DNA from 3 places in the Vibrio gallicus genome. Region 3 is predicted to be linked to each of the others. Evidence: predicted binding sites of a transcription regulator. Region 3 holds the regulator's gene; each other region holds the start of a gene.

Region 1 (6,861 bases), 770 kb from region 3:
ACCTACCCCTCTGATAAATATTTTATATCAATATGGAAGGCTACTTATATGGCCTCTCCACCACTATTTTGACCTCTTTTTGAGCCTCAATAGACTGTCCTTTATCGATATCATTCATTACTTCGGTCAATTCAACAGATTCGCTAGATCGATTTAATTTTAATAGTGATTCAAGTGCCTGTCCCTTTTTAAGAGAGACAATTTTAAGCTGATGCTTGGTAATAGAAGCAAGTTGTTCATCCGTTAGTGGCCTGAAACTGGTAACACTTTTATGGACTGTCCCTTTTTTGTCTTCACTTGCAATGGCAATAATTTGATAAGTGTTTGTTCCTAGGTTTACCCAGCCGCGAGTTAGGTAGCTCTTATGCTTGTCCCGAGTTGCTTCGAGGGTGACACTGTAATATGGCTTACCCCAGGATAGTTGCTGTTCTTCAATAGGCAGTTCAGTACCATACTGCTTCTTAACCTCACTCTGGAAACGAAGTGCGTACTCCTTTGCTGTAAATTCGTTCGAGGCACTACCTAAGATAACAGCAGCATCTTGCTTCTCATCAACCGCCCCAACAGCTGTTGGTTGATTTCCTAATTGCCAACCTTCGGGAAAGTCGATAGCAAACTTTAACTCTGGATGGAGAAATGTGTGTCCTTGGAAGAGACCTTTGGATGGGTTTTCGCCCATTAGCATACCGTCTAAATACGGGATAAACTGAGGGTGAATTGGAGCTAATTCAGCGACTGTTAGCGTTTTAGCCTCATCAGAAACCGTCGCTACGCGATCAGGCGTATACGGGTGGCTATCAAAATAACTCTTCTCGGTATTTTGTTTGGTTTGGATCTCTACTGTTCTGTGTAAACGAATCAGTATCGAATTCATGGCCATTGGGTCATAACCTGCTTTTGCAGCCAGTGCGATCCCTTTTCTATCGGCTTCCGTCTCATGGCTTCGACTATATCCTGCCATCAAAAGCTGATTTCCTGCGTGAATCGGCGAATTGATAAAGTTACCCAAATCTTCATTTATCACTCCGCCGATAATATCACCAGGCAATTCTACTAGCCCAGGCAACACCCCAGATCGCATTTGCTTAACCGAGTGCCTTTCAGTCACGTGAATAATTTCATGGCCTATTACACACGCGAGTTCATCCTCGCTATTAACCAAACTTAATAACCCTCGAGAGACAAATATATAGCCACCAGGTAATGCGAATGCATTTGGTACTGGGTCATCAACAACCTTGAAATGAAATTCAAACTCTGGGTTTTCTATATGGCTAACCAGACGGTCACCAATTTGTTGTACATATTGGTCAAGCTCGCCCTGGGTGTACACTCCCATTTGCTGCTCTACAATCTGAGCATTTTGAGCACCTACTTCACGGTCATAATCGGTGCTCACTGCACAAGAAATTAGCGAGAATGAAGCACCAACAATCAGCACCGGTTTATAGATATTAAGAGGGCTTAGCATATTTGTTACGTCCTTGATAAAAATGCGCTATTAAAATCATCTTACCTCACCCTTTAGGTTAAGCACACAATTTCATACCACTCTATTGAATTCAGCCATTTTTAGATAAAATTACAAGAAAAACTATACAAATCATGAGCTCAGGTTGACTCAACCGAACTAAATTCCTAGCCTTACAGCAACAATTTCAATAGGAAATCCAAATGACCTCCATCTTTAATCCTCAACTTTGGAAAGCTGTACCTGGCTTCGAATTCGAAGACATCACCTATCACAGGCACATTGAACAAGGGACAGTCCGCATTGCGTTTGATCGCCCAGATTGCCTTAATGCCTTTCGCCCTAAAACTGTGGATGAACTTTTCACAGCCTTAGACCATGCTCGCCAGTGGTCTGATGTTGGGTGTGTCCTGTTAACTGGGAATGGACCGTCTAAAAAGGGACAATGGTCATTTTCGTCAGGTGGTGACCAACGTATCCGTGGCAAAGATGGCTACAAATATGAAGGCGAAGGCGAGAACGTTGCCGATGTCGCACGTATGGGGCGCCTGCATATTCTTGAGGTTCAAAGGCTAATCCGCTTTATGCCGAAAGTCGTTATCGCCGTTGTTCCTGGTTGGGCCGTTGGTGGTGGTCACAGCTTACATGTCGTTTGCGACCTTACTCTAGCCTCGAAAGAACACGCCGTATTTAAACAAACGGACCCAGATGTTGCCTCGTTCGACTCAGGTTATGGCTCTGCATATCTAGCTAAAATGATTGGTCAAAAACGCGCTCGTGAAATCTTCTTCTGTGGCTTTGATTACTCTGCACAAGAAGCATTTGATATGGGTATGGTCAACAAGGTTGTAGACCACGTCGAACTTGAAAACGAGGCCCTGCGTTGGGGTAAAGAGATAAACAGCAAATCCCCAACTGCAATGCGTATGCTCAAGTATGGCTTTAACCTGCCTGATGATGGATTGGTTGGGCAACAGCTATTTGCAGGTGAAGCTACGCGTCTAGCCTACGGCACCGATGAAGCCCAAGAGGGACGCGATGCATTTCTAGAGAAACGTCCAAAAGAGTTTGGTAAGTTTCCTTGGCATTACTAGATACTCTCCAATATTGCTATTAGTTAACCCCTAACAGCAATATGTGGGCTGAAAAAGCGGCAACGAATATAGATAACTCTTTGAGACGTTGCCGCTCTCCACTCATGCGTTACACAATAAAAAATGCAGATTATCTTCATATACGCAAACCACATCGCTAAGCATTAGCTTTTCATGCATAATATCCCTCTGACCAGTTTTTTAAGCACTTTAATTGAAAACAAATACCTTTCGTAAACGCCCTATTTTATTGGCTTGTTTGATCATAAGTATAGGTCAACTCAGTATGGGATTAGTGTTCCCATCCTTGCCATGGATTGCCAAAGATTTTTCGATCTCTCTTGACCAAGCACAGCTACTCGTCAGTGTTTATTTGCTCGGTTTTGGACCGTCACAATTCCTCTATGGCCCAATTTCTGATGCCCTTGGCCGAAAAAAAGTGCTGCTTAGCGGCTTATTGATCGCCATCTTAGGATTAATCGCTATTTTAATAGCTCGTGATTCATTCCCTGCGATGGTATTTGGTCGCTTCTTACAAGGACTCGGCACCGGGTGCTGCGCTGTACTTGCGCGTGCATCAACAAGAGATAGCTATAGTGGCTCAGAGCTTCCTACAGCCCTTTCTTATATCGCGATGGCGGCCTCAATCACACCGCTTCTCGCCCCAGTAATTGGTGGCTTTATTAACCATTATTTTGGTTGGGGAATGGTGTTTATTTCTCTACTTTGCTACGTATCAGTAGCCTGGATTGGGCTTGCACTCAAATTTGAAGAGACTATGCATAATAAAAAGCCCTTGCTCTCTCCAAAAGCAATGGCTAAGCAATACAAAGAACTCATTACCACAAGATACTTCATCAGCTTTTCTAGCATCTCATGGCTGAACTTTAGCCTAATTATCACGACTATTTCTCTGATGCCATTTGTGATGCAGAATCAGATAGGCATGTCCTCTGACCAATATGCGCTGTGGGCACTAATTCCGGCTATTGGCATGTTTATAGGCACATCGCTGAGCAATAAACTCCGCAAAAAAATTGGTATCGAGCGTACCCTCAAAATTGCCCCAATATTACACATATGCTCAGCTCTATGGCTAATATGTTGCCCGGTTCAACCGTTATGGTTAATGCTTGGACAACTGCTTCTAGTGCTAGGGAACGGTTTAGCTATGCCATGTGCTCAAGCTCAGGTGATGCAACCGTATCAATCCCGTGCAGGCGCAGCGGCAGCGCTACAAGGAGGAGGTCAAATGGTCGTATCTTCATTAGTGAGCATGGCTTTAATGCAGTTGGGGCTAAGCCATATCTGGCAACTCGGAATAGTAATTGGGGTATTTGCTATAATTACACGCCTTAATATAATCCGCGGCTTTAACAGCCCTGTACCGCAACACTAGCTTCCCTCTTTAATTTGAGGTCCTTATAGCGTAGCGTTAAGATCCGAAGTTACGTATCGTATGCAGAGCACAATGCGCAGCTATCAACCGCGCGTATATCATCAGCTTTTGTGTTGCTGTTTTACACGTTCGATAAAATCAGTGATATGAGATTGCTCTTTATCTGCCACCCTTACCGCAGCATAAGAATGACGCTGAATCCCTTTTTTACCTACCCTACAGGTGGCAATCAAGGACTGATTCTCAAAGGTGCGCACCGCCCAATCAGGCAATGCTGCCACACCAAATCCACCAGAAACCATTTGCAATAACGTCGCCGTATTATCCACTCGCTTCCATTTCTTTGGTTCACAGTACGCAGGCCGCAGAAACAAGTTATAAACATCCATACGCTGTTTTTCTACGGGATAAGTTAATAGCGTTTGCAGCTCTAGATCACTCGGTTCGATATAATCACGGCCAGCAAACTCATGCTCTTTGGCAAAGACCATCTGCAGCTCGTAATTAAACAGTGGCCAAAAGTGTAGATCACTACGCAATTCAACATCAGAGGTAATCATAAGATCGATTTCACCTGCCAACAATCGCTCAAGAGGCTGCTGATGAAAGCCAGATTCAAGGTCAACATTCAAGCTTGGGTAGTCACCTTGAAACGCTTTCACTGTTGGCAGTAACCATTGAAAGCATGAATGACAATCAATAGCCAAAGTAAAGCTATCTACCGTTGATGGTTGTCGCAGAGAAAGTTCAACTTCATGAATTCTAGGCAGCACTTCATGCGCTAACTCAACCAACTGCTGACCCTCTCGGGTAAAGCGCAGTGGCTTAGTTTTGCGATAAAATAATGGCGCACCAATACGTACCTCTAGCTCCTTCACCTGATGAGAAACCGCTGATTGGGTAATATGCAAACTTTCCGCGCAAGCACTCAAAGTGCCAAACTGCTTGAGTGCACGCATCGTACGTAGGTGCTTTAGCTCAATCATACCTGTCCTTAAATATTCAATCTAAATACATTTAGTCACATAAACGTCTAGACGTCCATAATAATCTTTGTGTCCACTCTATTTCACATGAAAATAGCTCATATTCGTTATGAATAGGTTGCAATTGTTAAGTGGCCACGGTTCAACGCAAGATAGTTACACACCCGCAATTAAGAGTATGGATACATGACACAAGCACATATTTTAGGCTACCCAAGAATTGGCACGCAGCGTGAACTTAAATTCGCTTTAGAAGCATACTGGAACGGCAAGGGCACACTAGACTCGTTACTAGAAATGGGCAAAAGCCTACGACATCAGAACTGGCAAACACAAATTGACGCAGGGCTCGACTACATCACCGTCGGCGACTTTGCATGGTATGACCATGTACTCGGAACCAGTCTACTACTCGGTCATCTTCCACAACGTCATCGCAAACATGGCGTTAGCCATGACACTCTGTTCAAGATTGCACGCGGCAATACCGAGTGTGAATGTGGGCATGCACAAGACATGACTAAGTGGTTCAACACCAACTACCATTATCTTGTGCCTGAGTTTTCTAAATCTGACACCTTTGAAATAAGCTGGCAGCAGCTATTTGATGAGGTTACAGAGGCGAAGCAGTTAAACCGTAAAATTAAGGTCAATCTTCTTGGGCCTGTTAGCTACCTTTACCTTGGAAAATCGATTGATGAAGGCTTTGAACAATTATCACTTCTGCCGCAGCTTCTCGAAACCTACCAGCAGATACTCCAACGCTTAGCAGACCTTGATGTAGAGTGGGTGCAGATTGATGAACCTATCCTTGCCCTGCAGCTACCTAGCAACTGGCTTGAGGCATTCGAAACCGCTTATAACGCCCTACAAGGGCATGCCAAGCTACTACTTACCACCTATTTCGACTCTATTGAACAGTCATTCTCTACCATACAAAAATTACCTATTGACGGTATTCACCTCGATCTCACGACTGGCCCCTCACAGCTAGAAACTATTGCATCAAGTATCCCGTCACAATGGGTATTATCACTGGGTGTGATAAACGGACGTAATGTGTGGCGCTCTGATCTCAGTCATTGGTTTCACACCCTTGCCCCGATTGCTAAAGCACGTAAGCAAAACCTATGGATAGGCTCTTCTTGTTCGCTGCTACATACCCCTGTTGATCTCGAATCGGAGAAAAAGATAGCCAACCCTCAGTGGTTCGCCTTTGCAAAACAAAAGGTTGAAGAAGTTGCTACCCTGAGCTTGGCATTGAATGGCGATAAATCAGCCATAGATTGGTGTGCGCAACACAGCAAACCTATCCACGAGCGTAAACACAATTATGGGGTTATTGATAACAAGGTTCAGCACCGTCTACAACTTCTAACCGCTGCCAGTAGTGAGCGCGCACTGCCCTTTTCACAGCGCATTCGAGCTCAACAACAAAAGCTTAACCTTCCGTTATTGCCAACCACAACCATAGGTTCATTTCCACAAACGGGAGATATCCGCAACGTACGGGCGCAATTTAAACGTGGTGAGGTGGATCAACTTCAATATCAAGCCCACCTAAAACACCAGATCAAAGCCTGTGTGCAAAAACAGGAACAACTTGGACTCGATGTACTGGTACATGGCGAAGCAGAGCGCAATGACATGGTAGAATACTTCACCGAGCATCTAAATGGCTTTCAAACTACTGAGTTTGGATGGGTTCAAAGCTATGGTTCACGCTGCGTTAAACCTGCAATCGTCGTATCAGACATTAGCCGCCCACACCCGATAACTGTCGAATGGTCTAGCTATGCACAATCTCTAACTAACAAACCGATGAAGGGCATGCTCACAGGACCGGTAACTATTCTTGGTTGGACCTTCCCGAGAGAAGACATCACTCGTGAACAAATCGCGAAACAGATA
Region 2 (6,861 bases), 470 kb from region 3:
TGTTACCACGAAATGAGAACGAAACATTAGAAACGCCGCCAGAAATCATAGCGTGGGGCAATTCTCGTTTAATATCAGCAACCGCCTCAATAAAGTCCACGGCATAGTTATTGTGCTCATCAATACCGGTTGCTACCGCAAAAATATTGGGGTCAAAGATGATATCTTCTGCAGGAAAACCAACCTCATCAACAAGGATATGATAAGCATTAGAGCAGATCTCGAGTTTACGCTCCCGAGTATCGGCTTGGCCGACCTCATCAAATGCCATGACGATAACCGCCGCGCCATAACGACGAATAAGCTTGGCCTGTGCTACAAACTTTTCTTTACCCTCTTTTAAAGAGATCGAGTTAACAATGCCCTTACCTTGGATGCACTTTAAACCCGCTTCGATAACTTCCCATTTGGAAGAATCGACCATTATAGGCACCTTAGATATCTCAGGCTCTGAAGCACAAAGCTTCAAAAAGCGCTCCATACAGGCTTCGGCATCTAGCATGCCTTCGTCCATGTTGATATCTATGATTTGAGCACCATTCTCTACCTGCTGTCTCGCGACTTCGAGAGCTTCTTCATAAAGCTCTTCTTTGATTAAACGCTTGAAGCGAGCAGAGCCGGTTACATTGGTTCGTTCACCAACGTTAACAAACAGGGTTTCTTTTTCGATGGTCAGCGGCTCTAAGCCTGATAAACGACATGCATTGCTAATCTCAGGTAAAGAACGAGGAGATACTCCCTCGACAGCTTCTGCCATTGCCTGAATATGCTCGGGCGTTGTACCACAGCAACCACCAACTAGATTTAAAAATCCAGAATTAGCCCACTCGCCAATTTGTTCCGCCATATCTTCAGCTGAAAGGTCATACTCACCAAAAGCGTTCGGTAAACCTGCATTTGGATGAACAGATACATAGCTTTCTGAAATGCGCGACAGCTCTTCAACATACTGACGCAGTTCATCTGGACCAAGAGCGCAGTTCAGGCCAAAGGAGATAGGTTTTACATGACGCAGTGAGTTATAGAAGGCTTCTGTGGTTTGCCCAGAAAGGGTACGTCCAGAAGCATCGGTAATAGTACCGGATATCATAACGGGTAAAGAATACCCTAGATCATCAAATACACTCTCAACAGCAAATGAACACGCTTTGGCATTCAATGTATCGAATACGGTTTCGATAAGAATCAGGTCACTACCACCTTCAATAAGTGCCAGTGTAGACTCTTTATATGCAATAACTAATTCATCAAAAGAGACATTACGAAAACCTGGGTCATTTACGTCAGGTGAGATTGAGCAGGTCCGGTTAGTCGGGCCAAGTACCCCAGCAACATAACGTGGTTTTTCTGGGGTTTTTGCTGTCCACTCTTGCGCTGCTTGTTTAGCAAGCTTAGCCGCCGCGAAATTTATCTCTGCGCTTAGGCTCTCCATATCGTAATCAGCCATCGCAATAGTGGTGGCATTGAAGGTGTTGGTTTCAAGTATATCTGCGCCAGCTTCTAGATACTGTGAATGTATCTGCTTAATCAGCTGTGGCTGAGTCAGTACCAGTAAATCGTTATTACCCTTTAGATCAGAGTGCCAATCGGCGAAACGTTCACCACGATAATCGGCTTCTTCGAGTTTTTGATTTTGAATCATGGTGCCCATGCCACCATCAATCAATAAAATACGTTGCTGTAATTGGGCTTCTATCTGGCTTCTCATGCTGCTTCCTGCTCAGCTCAAATCATATATATCCATCCTACCACAGTAGAAGTAGATTTCTAGACGTCTAAAAATTCAAGTTATGTTATTTACTGGTTAACGAAAACATAGTTTATTTGAAATATCGGTGATTTTGACGCAAAGTCTGAAGAGCTATCATGTCTGGAGAAAAAAATGGAAGCCTATAATACCCTCTGCTTTTTAGCTGCGGGAGCCGTACTAATCGCTTTTATCAATAGTAAAATAGGTAAGATGCAGACCACCATCGCAATCACTGCCGGTGCAATGATATTATCGTTAGCTATCATCATCGCGGGCCAGGCTGGTTGGTTTAAGCTGTCCCATGTCGCAACAGAGACTATTGCTTCAATCGATTTTGAAAACTTCTTATTAAAAGGGATCTTAGGTTTTCTTTTGTTTGCCGGTGGCTTAGGCATACACATTGAACACATGAAAGATCAAAAATGGGAAATTACAGGGTTAGCACTCGGTGCTACCGTCTTCTCAACGTTTTTTATCGGCTTCACACTGCATTACCTATGTGGGGTAATCGGCATAAATCTAGACCTTATATACTGCCTTTTATTTGGGGCTTTGATATCTCCAACCGATCCAATTGCTGTTCTGGCTATAGTAAAGAAACTTAAAGCTCCTAAAAGAATATCGACTCAAATCGAAGGAGAATCACTATTTAACGATGGTTTTGGTCTTGTGATTTTTGTGACTATCTTCACTATTGCTTTTGGTAATGAAGCACCAACAGTCGGTAGTGTTACTCATTTATTCCTACAAGAAGCTATTGGTGGCATCCTATATGGATTCATACTGGGGTTAATATTCCACTACTTAATTAGTGCGACCAATGACCACTCAATGGAGCTATTGCTTACCCTTACTATACCTACCGCCGGTTATGTATTTGCTGAGACAATTGGTGTATCAGGACCTCTTGCTATGGTGGTTTCCGGTATCATGATTGGTAACTGGACTCGCAACGCTGGGTTTTCTGAGCAAAGCCATCAACACCTCGACCACTTCTGGGAATTAATTGATGAGTTCCTCAATGGTGTATTGTTCCTACTGATTGGTATGTCGATGCTATTATTCGAATTCCACAAAGAGGACTGGGTGTTAATGGTAATCGCTGTACCTTTGGTATTAACCTCACGTTTTTTAAGCGTCAGGACAACATACATAGCCTTCAACCGATTCCGAGCTTATAACCCTTTATCAGTTAGAATATTAACTTGGGGTGGATTACGTGGCGGACTTGCTTTAGCTATGGCACTTTCTATTCCTAGCGGCATCATGGTTATCCCTGAGAAAAATATAGATGTGAAAGAACTGATAATGGTGATGACATATGCCGTTGTAATGTTCTCCATCTTAGTTCAAGGAATGACCATTACTCCTATGATAGAGAAAGCGAAAACGTTAGAGCCCAAAGAAGATAAATAACGATAAAAACAATAAAGGCGTGCCAAGTGCACGCCTTTATTTTATTCGTCAGTCGTAAAATCGTGTTGAGAGAACTTATCCAAATCGTATGGTGTTTGTTGGTAGACACAATAGTTAAGCCAATTACTAAATAGTAAATGACCGTGGCTACGCCATGTCGCTTTAGGTACATTGGCTGGGTTATCTTGTGGATAATAGTTAACCGGAATATCCGGTTCCATCCCTTCACCTAAGTCTCGAACATACTCTGTATGTAATGTATGTGACTCATACTCTGGATGACCAGTTACAAATACGTTCCGTTTATCTTTAGTCGATGCCAAATAGACCCCAGCAGCCTCAGAGGTTGCAAGAATATCTAAATCGGTAGTCTCACCTAAGTATTCAGGAGAAAAGTCAGCATAGCGCGAATGAGGCGCTAGAAAGGCATCATCAAAACCTCTAAGCAACGGATTATGCTGATCATGTATTGAATGCTGGTATACACCTGATAATTTTTCTTTACGGGTACGCTTTGGTAGTCCGTATAAAAGCTTCAATCCAGCTTGAGCGGCCCAACACACATACAGAGTTGATGTGACATGGTCCTTAGCCCAATTCATAATTGATTGCAGATGCTCCCAATAAATAACATCTTCAAATTGTACTAATCCAAGGGGAGCACCTGTGATAATCATTCCATCGAAGTTTCGTCCTTGAATTGATTCAAACTGACGGTAGAAAGTATTCAAATGCTCAGTCGGTGTATTTTTACTAGGGCGATTATCAATACGTAGCAGTTCAACATCTACCTGCAATGGACTATTGGATAATAAGCGTAAGAACTGAGTCTCCGTTTCTATCTTTTTAGGCATCAGATTCAGCAGCAAAACTTTTAGCGGGCGGATCTCTTGCGAAGATGCACGCGACTCAGACATAACAAAAATGTTCTCTCCGCGTAATATATCAGTTGCAGGTAACTGATCAGGGACTCTGATAGGCACAACACTTCTCCTTTAAACATCCAGACGTCTATACGTATAATTATTCAGGTTACTGCATTAAAATCTTTCTGTCGAGATCGATATTGAATTTTATAGTTACGTTAACGATTCACTGAACTACTGGTTTATTGTAGATTATTGAAACTAAACCATTTATTTTCGATAGGAAACTGGGGGTCTGGGGCATCATAAACCTCATAAAGGTCAATACTCACATATCGGTCTTTTAAATATATGCCTTCGCTTCAAAGGTGTAGCAACCAACTGAACTGCCATTCGTATTTATATGCCGGTGTTCACTTTTATGAAGACGAAAAAAAACCGATACTTTCGTATCGGTTTTTTAATAAGTGGCGGAGTGGACGGGACTCGAACCCGCGACCCCCGGCGTGACAGGCCGGTATTCTAACCAACTGAACTACCACTCCGCAGTGGTATCTTTTACTAAATAAAGTCTTAGCGTTGGTCGCTTTATTTAGTTTTGTTTCTAGATTATTCAATCTAAAAACGTAATTAAAGCCTGGCGATGTCCTACTCTCACATGGGGAAACCCCACACTACCATCGGCGCTACTGTGTTTCACTTCTGAGTTCGGCATGGAATCAGGTGGGTCCACAGCGCTATGGTCGCCAAGCAAATTTCTTATTTGTCTTCAGCTTTTTCAAAAAAAGCTAAAAGCAAAAATTAATAATTCGGAAAGCTATATTTAAAAGTTATTGTCACACATTCAAAGTTCTTACTTTGAGTCCACAAAACCCCTTGGGTGTTGTATGGTTAAGCCTCACGGGCAATTAGTACAGGTTAGCTCAATGCCTCGCAGCACTTACACACCCTGCCTATCAACGTTCTAGTCTCGAACAACCCTTCAGGACACTTAAAGTGCCAGGGAAGACTCATCTCAGGGCTCGCTTCCCGCTTAGATGCTTTCAGCGGTTATCGATTCCGAACTTAGCTACCGGGCAATGCCATTGGCATGACAACCCGAACACCAGAGGTTCGTCCACTCCGGTCCTCTCGTACTAGGAGCAGCCCCCTTCAATCTTCCAACGCCCACGGCAGATAGGGACCGAACTGTCTCACGACGTTCTAAACCCAGCTCGCGTACCACTTTAAATGGCGAACAGCCATACCCTTGGGACCGACTTCAGCCCCAGGATGTGATGAGCCGACATCGAGGTGCCAAACACCGCCGTCGATATGAACTCTTGGGCGGTATCAGCCTGTTATCCCCGGAGTACCTTTTATCCGTTGAGCGATGGCCCTTCCATTCAGAACCACCGGATCACTATGACCTGCTTTCGCACCTGCTCGAATTGTCATTCTCGCAGTCAAGCGGGCTTATGCCATTGCACTAACCACACGATGTCCAACCGTGTTTAGCCCACCTTCGTGCTCCTCCGTTACTCTTTGGGAGGAGACCGCCCCAGTCAAACTACCCACCAGGCACTGTCCTCATCCCCGATAAGGGGACTAAGTTAGAACATCAACACTACAAGGGTGGTATTTCAAGGACGGCTCCAACGATACTAGCGTACCGTCTTCAAAGCCTCCCACCTATCCTACACATGTAGGGTCAATGTTCAGTGCCAAGCTGTAGTAAAGGTTCACGGGGTCTTTCCGTCTAGCCGCGGGTACACTGCATCTTCACAGCGATTTCAATTTCACTGAGTCTCGGGTGGAGACAGCGTGGCCATCATTACGCCATTCGTGCAGGTCGGAACTTACCCGACAAGGAATTTCGCTACCTTAGGACCGTTATAGTTACGGCCGCCGTTTACCGGGGCTTCGATCAAGAGCTTCGACCGAAGTCTAACCCCATCAATTAACCTTCCGGCACCGGGCAGGCGTCACACCGTATACGTCATCTTACGATTTTGCACAGTGCTGTGTTTTTAATAAACAGTTGCAGCCACCTGGTATCTGCGACTCCTAGTAGCTCCATCCGCAAGGGACTTCACCGCCAAGAGCGTACCTTCTCCCGAAGTTACGGTACCATTTTGCCTAGTTCCTTCACCCGAGTTCTCTCAAGCGCCTTGGTATTCTCTACCCGACCACCTGTGTCGGTTTGGGGTACGATTTCTTATAATCTGAAGCTTAGAGGCTTTTCCTGGAAGCATGGCATCAATGACTTCACTGCACGTAGCAGCTCGACATCGTATCTCAGCGTTAAGAAAGTCCGGATTTACCTAAACCTTCCGCCTACATACTTGAACCTGGACAACCATCGCCAGGCCCACCTAGCCTTCTCCGTCCCCCCATCGCAATTATAAGAAGTACGGGAATATTAACCCGTTTCCCATCGACTACGCCTTTCGGCCTCGCCTTAGGGGTCGACTTACCCTGCCCCGATTAACGTTGGACAGGAACCCTTGGTCTTCCGGCGAGGGGGTTTTTCACCCCCTTTATCGTTACTCATGTCAGCATTCGCACTTCTGATACGTCCAGCAGCCCTTACAGACCACCTTCAACCGCTTACAGAACGCTCCCCTACCCCGCATACAAAAGTATGCAGCCGCAGCTTCGGTGTATAGCTTAGCCCCGTTACATCTTCCGCGCAGGCCGACTCGACCAGTGAGCTATTACGCTTTCTTTAAATGATGGCTGCTTCTAAGCCAACATCCTGGCTGTCTGAGCCTTCCCACATCGTTTCCCACTTAGCTATACTTTGGGACCTTAGCTGGCGGTCTGGGTTGTTTCCCTCTCCACGACGGA
Region 3 (6,861 bases):
CCGTAAGATCAGATGCTCCGGAGTGTGCTCTTAGGATATTAACAACCCGACGAAAACACTCTGCGTTTGCTAGGCTACTTCCACCAAATTTATGGAGTTGAATCTGGCTCATTGTTGCACCTCTAGCAATGAAAACGCTTGTTCTAAATCAGCAATCAAATCCCCTGCATCCTCAAGACCTACAGAAAGACGTAATAAAAAGTGAGAGATACCAGCTTCAGCCAGTGCTTCCTCTCCCATAGCGCGGTGGGTCATAGTCGCTGGATGACAAATCAAACTCTCTACACCACCTAACGATTCAGCTAATGAGAATAGGGTTAAGCCACTCACAAACACCTTCAGTTCATCCATGCTGCCATCAAACTCAAAGCTCAACATACTGCCAAACCCAGTCTGCTGACGCTTGGCGATATCATGCCCAGGGTGCTGCGGTAGACTCGGATGGTAGATAGTTTTCACTCGTGATTGTGCTTTTAGGTACTCAAGAATCTGCTGCGAACTTTCTTCGTGAGCACGCATACGCGGACCTAAAGTACGGATACCACGTAGTGTCATATAGCTATCAAAAGGCGTGCCGGTAGCACCGATGCAATTACCCCACCAGCTTAATTCATCAGCATGCTGCTCATCTTTGGTAATAACTACACCGCCAATAACATCAGAATGGCCATTAATAAATTTGGTGGTGGAGTGGATAACAAAATCAGCCCCAAGTTCTAAAGGCTTTTGGAATATTGGAGTTAGGAAGGTGTTATCGACTGCGACAAGTGCACCAATCGCTTTAGCTTGCTCACAAACCTTAGCAATATCAACCACCCTAACCAATGGATTAGAAGGAGTCTCTAATAAGATAAGCTTTGGCTTTTTAGCCAGAGCTTGAGAGAACGCAGTGTCATCAGATTGATCAACAAACTCAACCTTAAAATCACCCTTTAATGAGCGGGTATTAAATAAACGATAGGTCCCACCGTAACAATCGTGGGGAGCAACGATTAAATCATCTGGGCCTAAAAATGTTGAAACCCAAAGATTCAATGCCGAGGTTCCACAATTGGTAACAACCGCACCTTTCCCAGACTCCAATTCAAATAAAGCCGTTTCTAATAGGTTACGGTTAGGGTTACCTGAACGGGTATAGTCGTATGTCGGTACATCGCCAAATGACGGAAAACCATAATTGGTTGATAAATAAATCGGAGGAACAACGGCATGATGCTGTGTATCAGACTCGATACCAGTACGAACTGCGATTGTTGATGGTTTATGTTTACTGCTCATTTTAAGCCTTCCTTTGACAATGAGTGGCGAATCTGGATACCAATCACTTATATTCCTATAGATTACCTTTCCTATTATCGGACTTCAACACATCTAGACGTCTAAATGCCTTTACTTGTAGCAGTAAACATCGCTAAAATCATGTTATCAGTATCCCTTAATCGGTAAATATAGGTTTTCCATGGCAGATTGGAACGGCGAGTACATTAGCCCTTATGCAGAGCACGGCAAAAAAAGCACCCAAGTTAAAAAGATTACGGTATCTATTCCCCTTAAGGTACTAAAGATTTTGACCGATGAAAGAACGCGACGCCAAATTAATAACTTACGTCACGCAACCAATAGTGAGCTATTGTGCGAAGCTTTTTTACATGCTTATACCGGTCAACCGCTGCCTACCGATGAAGATTTAAGAAAGGATTGTCCCGATGAGATCCCAACTGAAGCCAAACAAATTATGACCGAGCTAGGTATTGAACTAGAAACATTTGATGAATAATATTTAAAGACACCCTCATACCCGAGGATGTCTTTAGCTCACTGATAACTCATTGCGATTGCATGTAATTATCGGGTAGTTCGATTCTTGCCACACCAGACTCTATCGCTGCGGTTGCAACAGCCGTTGCAATACGTGGTAGTAAGCGCGGGTCCATTGGTTTTGGAATGATGTAACCTGAACCAAACTCTAGAGAATCAACTCCTGCAGCCTGCAACACCGATTTCGGGACGGGCTCTTTTGCCAGTTGACGAATCGCCTCTACCGCAGCCAGTTTCATTTCAATATTTATTTCGCTGGCTCTAACATCTAACGCCCCGCGAAAAATAAACGGAAAACAGATCACATTGTTGACCTGATTGGGATAATCAGAGCGTCCAGTTCCCATAATCAAATCATCACGCACTTGATGTGCTATCTGTGGTTGGATTTCAGGGTCTGGATTAGAGCACGCAAAAACCACGGGTTTGTCTCCCATCAAAGCTAGTGCTTCAGCAGAGAGTAGATCAGGACCTGATACCCCTAGAAATAAGTCGGCACCTTCGATAACGTCTTCTAAGGTACGCTTGTCTGTATTACTGGCAAACAACTGCTTATATTCATTAAGGTCATCGCGGCGTGTATGGATAACCCCTTTGCGGTCGAGCATATAAATCTTCTCTCGCAACGCACCGCATTTTATCAACAGCTCCATACAGGCAACTGCCGCAGCACCAGCCCCTAAGCAAACAATGGTCGAATCGCAAAGCTGTTTTCCTTGCAGCTCAATCGCATTTAACATTCCTGCTGCCGTGACTATCGCAGTTCCATGCTGATCATCATGGAATACCGGAATATCACAGTTCTCAATCAAGCGACGCTCAATTTCAAAGCAGTCTGGTGCTTTAATATCTTCTAGATTGATACCACCAAAGGTATCAGCAATGGCTGTTACCGTATCAACAAACTCATCTATGGTGCGGTGCTTGACCTGTATATCAATAGAATCTAGCCCTGCAAATCGTTTAAATAATAGAGACTTACCTTCCATAACCGGCTTTGACGCCATTGGGCCTAAATTACCCAAACCTAAGATAGCGGTACCATTAGAGATAACGGCTACCATATTGCCTTTGGCTGTGTACCTATACACACTGTCGATATTTTGAGCTATTTCACGTACTGGCTCTGCAACTCCGGGGCTATAAGCGAGCGAGAGGTCCACAGCCGTTTCAGCTGCTGTGGTGAGCTCTACACCAATTTTACCGGGCTTAGGGAATTCATGATAATTGAGGGCTTGTTGGCGAAAATCATCCGCGGTAGGTTCATCTGGCATAGAAAAGAAATCCTTTTGAAATCGACGACTAACTAGAGGTATGAAGATTCCGCTTAGATTGCATGGCGAAAGTTCATATACCTTAGAGTCTACTTAATACTTTCTATTTATGACCAGACAAAAACGAAAAAAGGCCGCAAATGCGACCTTTTTTTTCTAGCAACTAAGATTATTTCTTAGAAGATAGAGCACCGAAACGCTTGTTGAAGCGATCTACACGGCCGCCAGTATCAACGATACGTTGCTTACCAGTGTAGAATGGGTGACATTTGTCACACACGTCAAGGTGGATAGAATCTTTACCTAGAGTTGTATTGAACTCAAAAGTGTTGCCGCAAGAGCAAGTTGCTGTTACAGCTTTGTATTCAGGATGGATACCTGTTTTCATGGGAAAACCTCATATATAGGCCGCATCGCCATCTAGTTCTATGCTAGACACCACACGTAGTTTTAAATAGTGACACTGAGACTATCAGCATCTTCAAGGCGCAATATACTAATGAACCCTGCATCTATTATCAACCTGTTTGTGTTTTTTTTGGCCATTTTTGTTTGAAACACCCCTAATAGACGTGATTTTTGATAGGCTTCCTCTATACGCAAGCATCACATTTCAAGCTAGAGTACATAATGCGCCCAACCATAGCCAAAGTTGCCTTACCGGTCCCCTTAGATAGAGAGTTTGAATATCTCATTCCAGGACATCTATTTCCGGTTATAGGAGCAAGGGTTTGGGTACCATTTGGGCCCAAAAAACTACTGGGTATTGTTACCGGGCTATCCCATCAATCCGAATATGATGTCAACAAGCTCAAGCCATTGACGACACTGCTCGATCATGAGCCTTTATGGCCTGATACCCTATATAAACTCATTCTATGGGGTAGCCAGTTTTATCAAGCCCCAATCGGAGAGACATTTAATAACGTTATGCCCGGGGCTTTACGTAAAGGAAAGCCTGCATGCAAACAAGCAATACGTTGGTGGCAATTAACTGATAGTGGTAAAAACCAATTAATGCAAGGTTTTGGCCGAGCGATACAACAAGCCAAAATAATGCATGCTTTAGAGGCGGGTCCATTAACCCATCAACAATTATTAGAACTAGATGTCTCTCCTTCCGCTCTAAAAACACTCACCGAAAAAGGGTGGATTGTAGACAAAGAACAGATCAATACACCGCAAGAGTGGCCAAGCCAACTGGTTGATGAATCAGATAAACGTCAGCTTAATCATGAGCAAATGCTAGCTGTTGTCACCTTAAATCATGTAGAAGGTTATGAGTGCGCCCTTCTTGATGGTGTTACTGGTTCAGGTAAAACTGAGGTTTACTTACAGCTGATTGAAGCGGTTCTAGAAAAAGGAAAGCAGGCATTAGTATTAGTACCAGAGATAGGCTTAACCCCTCAAACCATCAACCGTTTTAAGCGACGCTTCAAGGTCAATGTTACTACCATCCACTCCGGGCTCAACGAAACAGAGCGCTTGAATGCTTGGCTAGAAACCAAGTCTGGGGAATGCGGTATATTAATTGGTACACGTTCAGCCTTAATGACCCCGTTCGCCGACCTCGGGATTATCATTGTAGACGAAGAACACGACACCTCTTATAAGCAACAAGATAGCTGGCGATACCATGCAAGAGACATGGCGATCCTTAGAGCTCATCATGAGCAAGTTCCTGTAGTACTCGGCTCCGCTACCCCTTCTTTAGAAACACTGGCCAATGCCCAATCCGGTAAATACTTACATTTAGAATTGACGCATCGAGCAGGAGGAGCACAGCCGACTCGTAATTTCGCTATTGATGTAAAAGGGCTGCATTTAGAAAGTGGCTTGAGCGCACCTTTGCTTGCAAAGATGCGTCAACATTTAGAGCAGGGAAACCAAGTTCTGCTATTTCTTAATCGTCGTGGATTTTCTCCAGCAATGATGTGTCATGAATGTGGGTGGATTGCAGACTGCATTAGGTGTGATGCTTATTACACCTATCATAAGGGAAGCGGTGAGATGCGCTGCCATCACTGCGGCTCACAGCGCCCAGTGATTCACCAATGCCAAAATTGCGGCTCAACTCAATTGGTGACAGTTGGGGTTGGAACAGAGCAGCTAGAGGCTCACCTTCAGACACTATTTCCAGAATATAAAACCCTGCGCATTGATCGAGACAACACTCGAAAAAAAGGCAGCCTTGACTCAGCATTGGAGGCGGTGCGAAAACAGGAGTACCAGATCCTTATCGGCACCCAAATGCTGGCCAAAGGACACCACTTCCCGAATGTCACCCTAGTGGCGCTTCTCGATGTAGATTCGTCTTTATATAGTAGTGACTTTAGGGCTTCGGAAAAGCTGGCGCAGCTGTTTATTCAAGTTGCTGGCCGCGCTGGACGAGCCAGCAAACCCGGCCAGGTCATACTGCAAACCCATCACCCTGAGCATTCGTTGTTACAAGCTTTAATTCACAAAGGGTATGCCGAATTTGCCAGCACTGCGATGCAAGAAAGAAAGCTCGCCCAACTTCCACCCTATACAAGCTTGACTCTATTTCGAGCAGAATCGAACTCTTTCGCACTTTGTGAGGAGTTCTTGAGGCAAGTACGAAGCACTTTAGAAGCTCACCCTTTGTTTGATAACAGCTGCTGGGTTATGGGGCCATCTCCAGCCCCAATGGCAAAACGAGCGGGTAAATCACGATGGCAACTGATACTGCAGTGCCAACTGCGCTCAACTATGCAAAGGCTTCTTTCTAGCTCAAAAGCGGCGATTGAATTATTGCCTAATGCTAAAAAAGTCCGCTGGAGTATTGATGTGGACCCACAAGATTTGAGTTGAGTAACGCAGAAAATAGATAGGTGCTGTGTTATTCGAGATCAGAGTTGCGAGATAACTCACAACTCAACATATGTATATCATACTGCCTCCCAAAACTATCTAACAACAATCAATTACACTGATCTTACCCCGTATAATATGCGCGGTTAAAAGGTTGAGGCAGAGTAAACAAAGGAATAGGTGATTTATGGCGACCATGAAGGATGTTGCTGAATTAGCGGGAGTTTCAACGGCAACAGTGTCTAGGGCTCTCATGAATCCAGAAAAAGTATCTTCTGCAACTAGACAAAAAGTTGAAGATGCAGTTATTCAATCGGGGTATTGTACCAGTAATCTGCTGAGGGGAATGAAGCGCAATGAGTCCAAAACCTTAGTTGTTATTGTACCTGACCTTAGTGACCCCTACTTTTCAGAGATATTACGTGGCATAGAGCATGCTGCATCTAAACAAGGCTATCTAGTTTTACACGGTGATAGCCAGCAGCAAAAGTGTCGCGATAACTCTTTAATACACCTTAACTATTCAAAGCAAGCTGATGGTTTAATTCTACTCGGAACCGATCTCCCTATTGATGCTAGAAAATCTGAACAAAAAAATCTCCCCCCTATGGTTATGGCTTGTGAGTATGCGCCAGAGTTAGAATTACCAACTATCCATATTGATAATTTAACAGCATCATATGAAGCGGTGAACTATTTAGCCCATCTAGGACATCGACATATTGCAGAAATTACAGGACCGCCGACCTCAACACTATCAAGTTTACGTAGCCAAGGTTTTCGGCAGGCACTGAGAAGAGCAGGCTTACCCTACGACTCATCTAAATCAATACAAGCCGACTTTAGCTTTGAAGCCGGTGTTGTCGCGATGCGTAAATTATCTAGCTCCCCTTCGCGCCCCACCGCGGTATTTTGTCACAACGATATCATTGCAATT

The links. The regulator MetJ, encoded in region 3, represses methionine synthesis genes. The targets are predictions, from matches to a motif close to TTAGACNTNTANANGTCTAA.
Region 1: a site for MetJ is predicted at 4,990-5,009, ahead of metE (5-methyltetrahydropteroyltriglutamate--homocysteine S-methyltransferase). Genes of this name have one in related genera too.
Region 2: a site for MetJ is predicted at 1,760-1,779, ahead of metH (methionine synthase). Genes of this name have one in related genera too.

What each region holds. Positions count from the first base shown of each region.
Region 1 is NZ_AP024871.1:916,917-923,777, reverse strand. It holds gene OCU28_RS04230 (M48 family metalloprotease) at 41-1,471, opposite strand; gene OCU28_RS04225 (1,4-dihydroxy-2-naphthoyl-CoA synthase) at 1,675-2,565, shown strand; gene OCU28_RS04220 (multidrug effflux MFS transporter) at 2,780-3,964, shown strand; gene OCU28_RS04215 (LysR substrate-binding domain-containing protein) at 4,066-4,950, opposite strand; gene metE (5-methyltetrahydropteroyltriglutamate--homocysteine S-methyltransferase) at 5,137-6,861, shown strand, end outside.
Region 2 is NZ_AP024871.1:2,206,977-2,213,837, forward strand. It holds gene metH (methionine synthase) at 1-1,708, opposite strand, end outside; gene OCU28_RS10295 (cation:proton antiporter) at 1,883-3,166, shown strand; gene metA (homoserine O-acetyltransferase MetA) at 3,208-4,149, opposite strand; tRNA gene OCU28_RS10305 (tRNA-Asp) at 4,501-4,577, opposite strand; rRNA gene rrf (5S ribosomal RNA) at 4,668-4,783, opposite strand; rRNA gene OCU28_RS10315 (23S ribosomal RNA) at 4,920-6,861, opposite strand, start outside.
Region 3 is NZ_AP024871.1:147,871-154,731, reverse strand. It holds gene OCU28_RS00740 (bifunctional aspartate kinase/homoserine dehydrogenase II) at 1-112, opposite strand, end outside; gene OCU28_RS00735 (O-succinylhomoserine (thiol)-lyase) at 109-1,278, opposite strand; gene metJ (met regulon transcriptional regulator MetJ) at 1,460-1,777, shown strand; gene OCU28_RS00725 (malic enzyme-like NAD(P)-binding protein) at 1,827-3,092, opposite strand; gene rpmE (50S ribosomal protein L31) at 3,262-3,480, opposite strand; gene priA (primosomal protein N') at 3,723-5,924, shown strand; gene cytR (DNA-binding transcriptional regulator CytR) at 6,112-6,861, shown strand, end outside.